DNA from 3 places in the Sodalis sp. RH24 genome. Region 2 is predicted to be linked to each of the others. Evidence: predicted binding sites of a transcription regulator. Region 2 holds the regulator's gene; each other region holds the start of a gene.
What was found. The regulator PurR, encoded in region 2, represses purine synthesis genes. The targets are predictions, from matches to a motif close to CANGCAAACGTTTGCNTG.
Positions count from the first base shown of each region.

Region 1 (3,279 bases), 2.7 Mb from region 2:
CGGACATTTCGCTCGCCGATCTGGAACTGGGCAAACACCCGGCGCAACGGCGGCTGATCCTGGAGGAGCTGCTGGCCCATAATCTCAGTATGCTGGCGGTGCGGGCTGGGGTACGCAAGGAGCTGGCGCTGGCGCTGACCGCCGATCATCATCTCAAGCAGCAATTCCTCGGCCGGCTGCCCTTCGCGCCCACCGGCGCCCAGCAACGGGTGGCGACGGAAATCGAGAGCGACCTGGCTCTACCCGTGCCGATGATGCGTCTGGTGCAGGGCGACGTCGGCTCGGGTAAAACCCTGGTGGCGGCCCTGGCGGCGCTGCGAGCCATTGCCCAGGGCAAGCAGGTGGCCTTGATGGCGCCCACCGAACTGCTGGCCGAGCAGCATGCGCAAACGTTTCGCAACTGGTTTGAGCCATTGGGCATTGAGGTGGGCTGGCTGGCCGGCAAACAAAAAGGCAAGGCGCGTATTGCCCAGCAAGATGCCATCGCCGCCGGCAGGGTGGCGATGGTGGTGGGTACCCATGCCATTTTCCAGGAACAGGTGCAATTCTCGGGGCTGGCGCTGGTGATTATCGACGAGCAGCACCGCTTTGGCGTGCATCAGCGCCTGGCATTATGGGAGAAGGGCCTGGCGCAGGGGTTCCATCCCCACCAGCTCATCATGACCGCCACTCCCATCCCGCGCACGCTCGCCATGACCGCCTATGCCGATCTGGATACCTCGGTTATTGATGAGCTGCCCCCCGGCCGCACGCCCGTGACCACGGTGGCCATTCCCGACACCCGGCGCGAAGATGTCATCCAGCGGGTGCGCCAAGCCTGCTTACAGGAGCAGCGCCAGGCCTATTGGGTCTGCACCATCATCGAGGAATCCGATCTGCTGGAAGCCCAGGCGGCGCAGGCCACCTGGGAGGGGCTCGCCGCCGCCCTGCCGGAACTGACCGTCGGGATGGTGCATGGGCGCATGAAATCACAGGAAAAACAGCAGATTATGCAGGCATTCAAGGCCGGTGAGGTTCACTTGCTGGTGGCGACCACCGTTATTGAGGTTGGCGTCGATGTGCCCAACGCCAGCCTGATGATTATCGAGAACCCGGAACGCCTGGGACTGGCGCAGCTGCATCAGCTGCGCGGCCGCGTGGGACGCGGCGCGGTGGCCTCGCACTGTGTGCTGCTCTATAAATCGCCCCTGAGCAAAACCGCGCAGCGGCGTCTACAGGTGCTGCGGGATACCAACGACGGTTTTATCATCGCGCAACAAGATCTGGAGATCCGCGGCCCCGGGGAATTGCTGGGCACGCGCCAGACCGGCAACGCGGAATTCAAAGTGGCCGATCTGCTGCGCGACCAGGCCATGATCCCGGAAGTCCAGCGGCTGGCGCGCCATATCCACCAACACTATCCCGCCGCCGCCCAGGCGCTGATTGAGCGCTGGATGCCGGAGCGCGTGCGCTATACCAACGCCTGAGCCATAAGTATTCCCTCTTGTTCCCTCCTGCCGGCATCGGCACCCGGGGCGCCGGCCTGAAATCTGCGCCGGCATTGACCTATATCAACCGGCGCGGGCGCAGGTCGCGAGCAATCGTTTGCTTTTAAAAACAGGATGATTAAAATGCCTCCTTTGCCGCCCAGGAATGTTTCCCCCCATGACCATGCCAGCCACTGACGTTGATGACGCGCCGATTCCCGTTGCCAAAAGCGAGCTGATTTATCACCTCGACGATCGTCCGCCGCTGGCGGAAACCCTGTTTGCCGCCTGCCAGCATCTGCTGGCCATGTTTGTCGCCGTGATTACGCCCGGCCTGTTAATCTGCCAGGCGCTGGGGCTCCCGGCGCAGGACACGCAGCATATTATCAGCATGTCGCTGTTTGCCTCCGGCCTGGCCTCGCTGCTGCAAATCAAGACCTGGGGACCGGTGGGATCGGGCCTGCTGTCCATCCAGGGCACCAGCTTTAACTTTGTCACGCCGCTTATCATGGGCGGCCTGGCGCTGAAAAACGGCGGCGCCGATGTGCCCACGATGATGGCGGCCCTGTTCGGCACGCTGATGGTGGCGTCCTGCACGGAAATTTTATTATCCCGCGTGCTGCACCTGGCCCGGCGCATCATTACGCCGCTGGTATCGGGTATCGTGGTGATGATTATCGGCATTTCCCTGATCCAGGTCGGCCTGACTTCCATCGGCGGCGGTTTCGCCGCCATGGGCGATCATACCTTCGGCGCGCCGAAAAACCTGATGCTGGCGGGCGTGGTGCTGCTGGTCATCATCCTGCTCAATCGTCAGCGCAATCCCTATCTGCGGGTCGCCTCGCTGGTGATCGCCATGGCGGTGGGCTATCTGGCGGCCTGGATGATGGGCATGTTGCCGCAGACCGCTCCCGCGCCGGCGCAATCCATAATCATGGTGCCGACCCCGCTGTATTACGGCCTGGGTTTTGACTGGGATCTGCTTATCCCGCTGATGCTGGTATTTATGGTCACTTCGCTGGAGACCATCGGCGATATTACCGCCACCTCCGACGTCTCGGAACAGCCGGTACGCGGCCCCATCTATATGCGGCGCCTGAAAGGCGGCGTGCTGGCCAACGGCCTGAATTCAATGCTGTCGGCCGTGTTCAACACTTTCCCAAACTCCTGTTTCGGTCAAAATAACGGCGTCATCCAACTGACCGGCGTCGCCAGCCGCTATGTCGGCTTTGTGGTGTCGCTGATGCTGATTGCGCTGGGGCTGTTTCCGGTGGTCAGCGGCTTTGTACAGCATATTCCCGAGCCGGTGCTGGGCGGCGCGACTATCGTCATGTTCGGCACCATCGCCGCGTCCGGCGTACGTATCGTATCCCGTGAACGGCTTAATCGCCGCGCCATTATGATTATCGCCCTATCGTTGGCGGTAGGGCTGGGCGTGTCGCAGCAGCCGCTGATTTTGCAGTTCGCGCCGCAGTGGCTGAAGACCCTGATGTCCTCCGGCATTGCCGCCGGCGGCATTACCGCCATCATCTTGAATTTATTGTTCCCGCCGGAACATAATTAATTAGTTAGCTATCATTTTTTTGCGGTCGCCGTATCAATACGGCGGCTTTTTTTTGTCTGAAGCACATTGGCTATTGAGAAGCCCCGTTAATTACGGCATAAACTGGGTAACCTTTATGACAGCGATGGATTTGAGCAATGAAATTTATTGGGAAACTCTTATTATCAATACTTTTGATAGTGCTATTGATAATTATCCTGATCTACGTGTTGCTGCAAACCACCTGGGGCGCCGGCTGGGTTAGCCGGT
Region 1 is NZ_CP178729.1:3,495,058-3,498,336, forward strand. Features, by position in the region: gene recG (ATP-dependent DNA helicase RecG) at 1-1,466, shown strand, start outside; gene ACL2XG_RS15880 (nucleobase:cation symporter-2 family protein) at 1,651-3,030, shown strand; gene ACL2XG_RS15885 (AsmA family protein) at 3,168-3,279, shown strand, end outside.
Region 1: the regulator PurR is predicted to act here: its motif matches at 1,574-1,591, upstream of ACL2XG_RS15880 (nucleobase:cation symporter-2 family protein).

Region 2 (3,279 bases):
GGCGCAAACGCAAACCGGTAAAAATAGCCAAGAAAAGCAAACCTGTCGCCAGCGCGCCCGCCGTCAGTGAAAAAGCCAGCATTAAAAAATCGCCGGAACCGGCGCATGAAAAAGCCGGCGTGAAACGGCCTTTGGAACCCGCGGTGGTGAAAACCGGCGCGAAGAAAAGCAAAACCTCCCCTCTTGCCAAGGCATCAAAAACCACGGCGACGAAAAAAATAGCCTCCTTCACTCCGCCGAAAAAAGGCTATAAAAAAGGTTACGGCCGGCACCGGATGATAAAAGATCAGGCGGCGGTAGAACTGGTGGCCAACGATCAGCCGATAAAGATGAGCGAGAGCCATAAGAAACGCTACCAGACCGCCAAGCTTACCGCCATGAATAAACTCCTCTCCCAAATGGGCAAGCCTTACCGTTGGGGCGGCATGTCGCCTAATACCGGCTTTGACTGCAGCGGCCTGATTTATTATGCCTACAAGGATGTGGTACGCATCCATATGCCGCGCACCGCCAACGAAATGTACCACCTGCGCGACGCAGCGCCGGTTAAGAAAGACGAGTTGGAAAGCGGCGACCTGGTCTTTTTCCATATTTCCAATCGCGGCGCGGCGGATCACGTCGGCGTCTATCTTGGCAATGGTCGCTTTATCCAGTCGCCCCGCACCGGCAGCGATATCCGTATCAGCTATCTGAGTGAGGATTATTGGCAGGATCATTACGTGGGCGCCCGCCGGGTGGTCACGCCGAAAAATATCCGCTGAAGGCGCGCCGGAAAAAAAAGAGGAGCCAAGGCTCCTCTTTTTTATATCTGAACCGAGAGGGTGTCAGTTCATGACGGCGGTAAAGCTGAAGACAATAATCACCAGCAGCGAGAACACCGTGGTCAGTAACGACATTTTTAAATCGCTGTCCATTCTATCTCCTTAACGTAAACCAGGGCGCCGGCCTTATCCACCGGCCCGCAGAGCAGTTATCGTCAGTTTGCCATAACAGCGATGAAAAAGCTTGCTCCCAACCTGTAGCCGCCACATTTAACACTTTCACTTTGGCGCGGGATGAACGAAAATTAACGGTTAATTCCACAGCGTCGGAAAGTGCTTGCGCCTTCGACAGACATTATTCCAGCCAGGGCGTACGGGAGTATCAAAGGCATGGCAACCATTAAAGATGTGGCAAAACGCGCTAATGTATCGACAACCACCGTTTCGCATGTGATCAATAAAACCCGTTTTGTTGCGCAAGACACTCAAATTGCCGTGCTGGACGCCATTAAACAACTGCATTATTCACCCAGCGCCGTGGCGCGCAGCCTGAAGGTCAATCGCACCAAGTCCATCGGCCTGCTCGCCAGCACCAGCGAGGCGCCCTATTTCGCCGAAATTATCGAGGCGATTGAGCACCATTGCTTTGCTCGCGGTTATACCCTGATATTGTGCAATTCGCACAATGATCTCGAAAAACAGCGCGCCTATCTGGCGATGCTGGCGCAAAAGCGCGTCGACGGCCTGCTGGTGATGTGCGCCGAGTATCCCGAAACGCTGCTGGATATGCTTGAGGAATATCAGCATATCCCCATGGTGGTCATGGATTGGGGTGAGGCCCGCCGTGATTTTACCGACACCATTATCGATAACGCCTTTGCCGGCGGTTATATGGCGACGCAATATTTGCTTAAACGCGGCCATCGCGCCATCGGCGCCATTCCCGGACAGCTGGCGCGCAACACCGGCGGCGGCCGCCACCGCGGCTATCTGCATGCCATGGCGGAGGCCGGCATCCCGTTAAACGACCGCTGGATTGTGCAAGGCAATTTCGAGCCTGAATCCGGCTACCTGGCGATGAAACAAATCCTGGCGCAAACGCCGCGTCCCACCGCGGTCTTCTGCGGCGGCGACATTATGGCCATGGGCGCACTGTGCGCCATTAATGAAATGGGCCTGAGCGTACCCGAGGATATTTCTATCATCGGCTACGACAACGTGCGCAATTCGTGCTTTTTCAGCCCGGCGCTGACCACCATCCATCAGCCTAAAGAGGATTTGGGCGAGGCGGCGCTTACCATGCTGCTCGATAGGATTACCAGCAAACGCGAGAACGCCAAAACCATCGAAGTCCATCCGTCGCTGATTGAACGCCGTTCGGTCGCAGACGGTCCCTTCCCCGCTTAAGGCCACGCGCCAGGCCCGGGCAACGGGCTGGCGCCTCCAGGGTCTGTTGCTATGTAAAGCGCCGTCCGCCTCGGACACAAGATTTTTCATATAATGATCTCTGTGCAAAGAGTTATTGTTTCAGCGAGAAATCATTAAGTTATAATGGGAAATACATTAGCGCGTTAGCTATTGTCTAAATTAAAATGCAGGCTTATACTCAATATCGTTAACAATTATAACGAGTTGTCTAATAAATTTGTATAAAAGTATGTCGTGTTTTCCAACATGACATCACCCTTTTATAAAGCGCCCGGCTAAGTCGCAGTCTAAGGTTTACTTTATATTCCTCTGTTGATGGTGATACTTCAGACACCACGGATAACCGTGGATTCTTATAAAGCCCGCAGGCATGGTGAGTGCTTTTCCTGACGGGGCACTGCAGAAGAAAGGTGATGGAGAAGCTATGAGTTCCTCGTGCGTTGAAGACCTGAGCTTTCATGATAATGATTGGTACCGTATCGTCCATGAATTGCTCTCTGAAGCCGGTATTGAACTCAATGGTTCAAGACCATTTGATATCCGAATCAAGAATCCGGGATTTTTTAAGCGCGTATTGCAGGATGGATCTTTGGGATTGGGCGAGAGTTACATGGATGGCTGGTGGGAGTGTGAGCGGCTGGACATTTTTTTCCAGCGTGTTCTCAGGGCGGGTCTGGAGAATAAACTTCCGCATCATTTAAAAGATACCTTACGCATTGCCGCCGCCCGGCTGATGAACCTCCAGTCGCGAAAGCGGGCCTGGATCGTGGGCAAAGAACATTACGATTTGGGTAACGATCTGTTTGAAAAGATGCTCGATCCCTATATGCAATATTCCTGCGGCTACTGGAAACAGGCGACCACCCTCGAGGAAGCCCAGCAGGATAAGCTGAAGATGATTTGCGAAAAACTGCAGCTGCGACCCGGCCTGACGCTGCTGGACGTGGGCTGCGGCTGGGGCGGGCTTGCCGCCTACGCGGCCAGGAATTATGGCGTATCGGTACAGGGCGTCACTATCTCTGCCGAGCAGCAAAAGCTGGCGCAAACGCGCTGCGAGGGACTGGATGTCACCATTTTGCTGCAGGACTAT
Region 2 is NZ_CP178729.1:742,898-746,176, reverse strand. Features, by position in the region: gene ACL2XG_RS03345 (NlpC/P60 family protein) at 1-761, shown strand, start outside; gene ACL2XG_RS03340 (YnhF family membrane protein) at 825-914, opposite strand; gene purR (HTH-type transcriptional repressor PurR) at 1,152-2,168, shown strand; gene cfa (cyclopropane fatty acyl phospholipid synthase) at 2,614-3,279, shown strand, end outside.

Region 3 (3,279 bases), 470 kb from region 2:
GGCGCCAGCAGGCCCGCCAGGTTGCCGCCCTGATCCCCCGGCCCGCTCTTTTGCTGGACCAGGGTCTGGATTTTCTGCAGCCACTGATTCATTGCCGTTCCCCTTTAGGTGGTGTATGCCGGACGGTGCCCGGCGCCACATGTCCTAACCTAGCGGATTTTGTGTCAAGTTGTTAAAAGGGTTTGCAAAGATAGCGTGGCCGCCGATGTCCGGACGCGCATTTCACGCCGCGCGTCCGGCAGGGAGTGTTATTGCTGGAGGGAATAACTTATTTCGCCTTTTTCACAATCAAGGTTCACAGCATAGGCGCGATCGGCGGTTTGCCCGCGAATTTTCAGCGGCGCCTGCCAGTTGTCGCCGTTGCCGGTGATATCCTCGGGGTTGACCTGGGCGACAATGGTATCGCCGCCCAGGGCCTTTTTATCGTCGTCGGTGTGGGGAAAGCGATTCTGGGTGTAGTCCTGTTTAATCAGCTCCGCCACCTGGGGGGCGTTGAGATCGGGACAGGCCGCAACCTTATACGTCTTCCCGGGCTGGCTTTTTTTGGCCGGTTCCTTCGCCGCCGGCGTTTTATTATCGGCGGTGGCCGGCGCGGCTTCCGCCTTGGCCTTCTCCGCCGGGGCCTTTTTAGCCGGCGCCGGTTTATCGGCGGCCGGGGGCTCCTCTGCCTGTTTTTTAACCGGGGCGGCGGCCGGCGGCGTTGCCGGGGCCGGCGCGGCGTCATTAGCCGGCGGTGTCTGTGCCGGAGCGGCGTTATTCGCCGGCGCCGGGGCGGCGGTGCCCGGTTGCGTATTCTGCGTTTGTCCGGCGGGCTGCTGAGTGGTGGACGCGCCTTCCGTGGACGTTTGCGAGGCGGCGGCCTGCCCAGCCGCCTGCGGTGTTTGATCTTCCGCGGCCGCGAGTGACGGCAGCAACATGCCGATGACGATGACGCCTAACAGGCCGATTCCCGTTTTATGCATAAAACCTCCACTTGTTCTGATTATCCGTTCTCAAGGTATTGAATGATAATAGCCGGTTAAAATTACGTTGAGAACGGGAATTATACGAACTATAACAAAAGCCGGGCGTTTTTGGCGGCGTCCAGGCCGATTCCCACGTCCTGCTCTCCCCTCATCGTACCGGCGCTGCTGCACGCGCAATCGTTTTCGTTTATACTGCGCGCAATTTTTATCAGGTCAGGGGAAAGCGGATGTTAATCATAGGCACGGCGTTACGTCCCGGCGCCACGCGGGTCATGCTGCTGGGCAGCGGTGAACTGGGCAAAGAGGTGGCGATTGAGTGTCAACGGCTTGGCGTCGAGGTGATTGCCGTCGATCGTTATGCGAACGCCCCGGCGATGCATGTCGCCCATCGCGCGCACGTCATCAATATGCTGGACGGCGATGCGCTCAGGGCGGTGATTGAACTGGAACGGCCCGATTTTATCGTGCCGGAAATCGAAGCCATCGCCACCGACATGCTGGTAGCCCTTGAACATGAGGGCCATCATGTGGTGCCCTGCGCGCAGGCCACGCGCCTGACCATGAACCGCGAGGGCATCCGCCGCCTGGCGGCGGAAACGCTGGGCCTGCCCACTTCCGCCTACCGTTTTGCCGCCGACCGCGCCGGGCTGGACCAGGCGGTATCGGCCATCGGCTATCCTTTGATTATCAAACCGGTGATGAGTTCGTCGGGTAAAGGCCAGAGCCTGGTGCGCGACGCCGCCGGCCTGGACGCGGCCTGGGACTATGCGCAGCAAGGCGGCCGCGCCGGCGGCGGCAAGGTGATTGTCGAGGGCCTGGTCCCCTTTGATTTTGAAATTACCCTGCTTACCGTCAGCGCCGTCGATGGTATCCATTTCTGCGATCCCATCGGTCATCGCCAGGAGGACGGCGATTACCGGGAATCCTGGCAGCCGCAGCACATGAGCGCGGTGGCGTTGCAACGGGCGCGGGATATCGCACAACAGGTCGTGACCGCCCTGGGCGGCCGCGGATTGTTCGGCGTTGAGCTGTTTGTGCGCGGCGACGAGGTGATATTCAGCGAAGTGTCGCCGCGTCCGCATGATACCGGCATGGTGACCCTTATCTCCCAGGATCTGTCCGAATTCGCCCTGCATGTGCGCGCCTTCCTCGGCCTGCCCGTCGGCGCGATCCGCCAGTACGGCCCGGCGGCGTCGGCGGTTATCCTGCCGGAGCTGACCAGCAGCGACGTGCGTTTCAGCGGCCTGGAGCAGGCGCTGAAAGCGCAAACGCAGATCAGGCTGTTCGGCAAGCCGGAAATCGGCGGCAAGCGCCGCCTTGGCGTGGCCCTGGCCATGGCGCAGACGGTGGAAGAGGCGGTAAAGGATGCCAAAGCCTGTGCCGCGGCGGTCAAGGTCAGCGGCTGATGCGCCAGGCCTGAACCAAAAAAAAAGCTCCTCTTGCGAAGGAGCCCTTATTACCTGCCTGAATGGCGGGAGCGGATGCGCGCCGGCTTAAAGCTTGGCGCCGGCCACCGCTTCTTTAGCCAGTTCGGTGATGCGCGCATAATCGCCCGCTTCCAGCGCATCGTTAGGCACCAGCCAGGAACCGCCGATACACAGCACGCTTTTCAGCGCCAGGTAATCACGGTAGTTCTTCGGTGAAATGCCGCCGGTGGGGCAGAAACGCACCTGCGAGAACGGACCGGCAATCGCTTGCAGCGCCTTGACGCCGCCGTTGGCCTCGGCCGGGAAAAATTTGAACTCGCGCAGGCCGTAATCCATACCGAGCATCAGTTCGGAAACAGTGGCGATACCCGGGATCAGCGGAATGGTACCCGCGACGGCCGCTTTCAGCAAGGGTTCGGTCAGGCCAGGGCTGATGGCGAACTGCGCGCCGGCAGCGGTCACTTCCGCCAACTGCTCGACATTGGTCACGGTGCCCGCGCCGACGATGGCCTCGGGCACTTCTTTGGCGATGGCGCGGATGGCGTCCATCGCGCAGGGGGTGCGCAACGTGACTTCCAGTACGCGCACACCGCCGGCGACCAGCGCTTTGGCTAAAGGAACCGCGTGTTCCAGCTTATTGATAACGATAACGGGTACTACCGGGCCTGAGGTCAGGATAGTTTCCGCGCTTGTTTTCCAATGCTTCATGACTTGCTGTCTCCGTATGAACATCATCACCGCGTGTTTAAGGCGTGGCACGCCAAAACACCGGGCTAAAAATTACCGGCGCGGGATCAACCCGGCACCGGTGGGGAATGCGGTGTTATTCAAACTCGTTCCAGGAACGGCCGTCCCGGGTAATCATGGCCACCGAGGCCACCGGCCCC
Region 3 is NZ_CP178729.1:1,209,273-1,212,551, forward strand. Features, by position in the region: gene ACL2XG_RS05560 (tellurite resistance TerB family protein) at 1-92, opposite strand, end outside; gene ACL2XG_RS05565 (YebF family protein) at 249-962, opposite strand; gene purT (formate-dependent phosphoribosylglycinamide formyltransferase) at 1,193-2,371, shown strand; gene ACL2XG_RS05575 (bifunctional 4-hydroxy-2-oxoglutarate aldolase/2-dehydro-3-deoxy-phosphogluconate aldolase) at 2,459-3,100, opposite strand; gene zwf (glucose-6-phosphate dehydrogenase) at 3,216-3,279, opposite strand, start outside.
Region 3: the regulator PurR is predicted to act here: its motif matches at 1,136-1,153, upstream of purT (formate-dependent phosphoribosylglycinamide formyltransferase).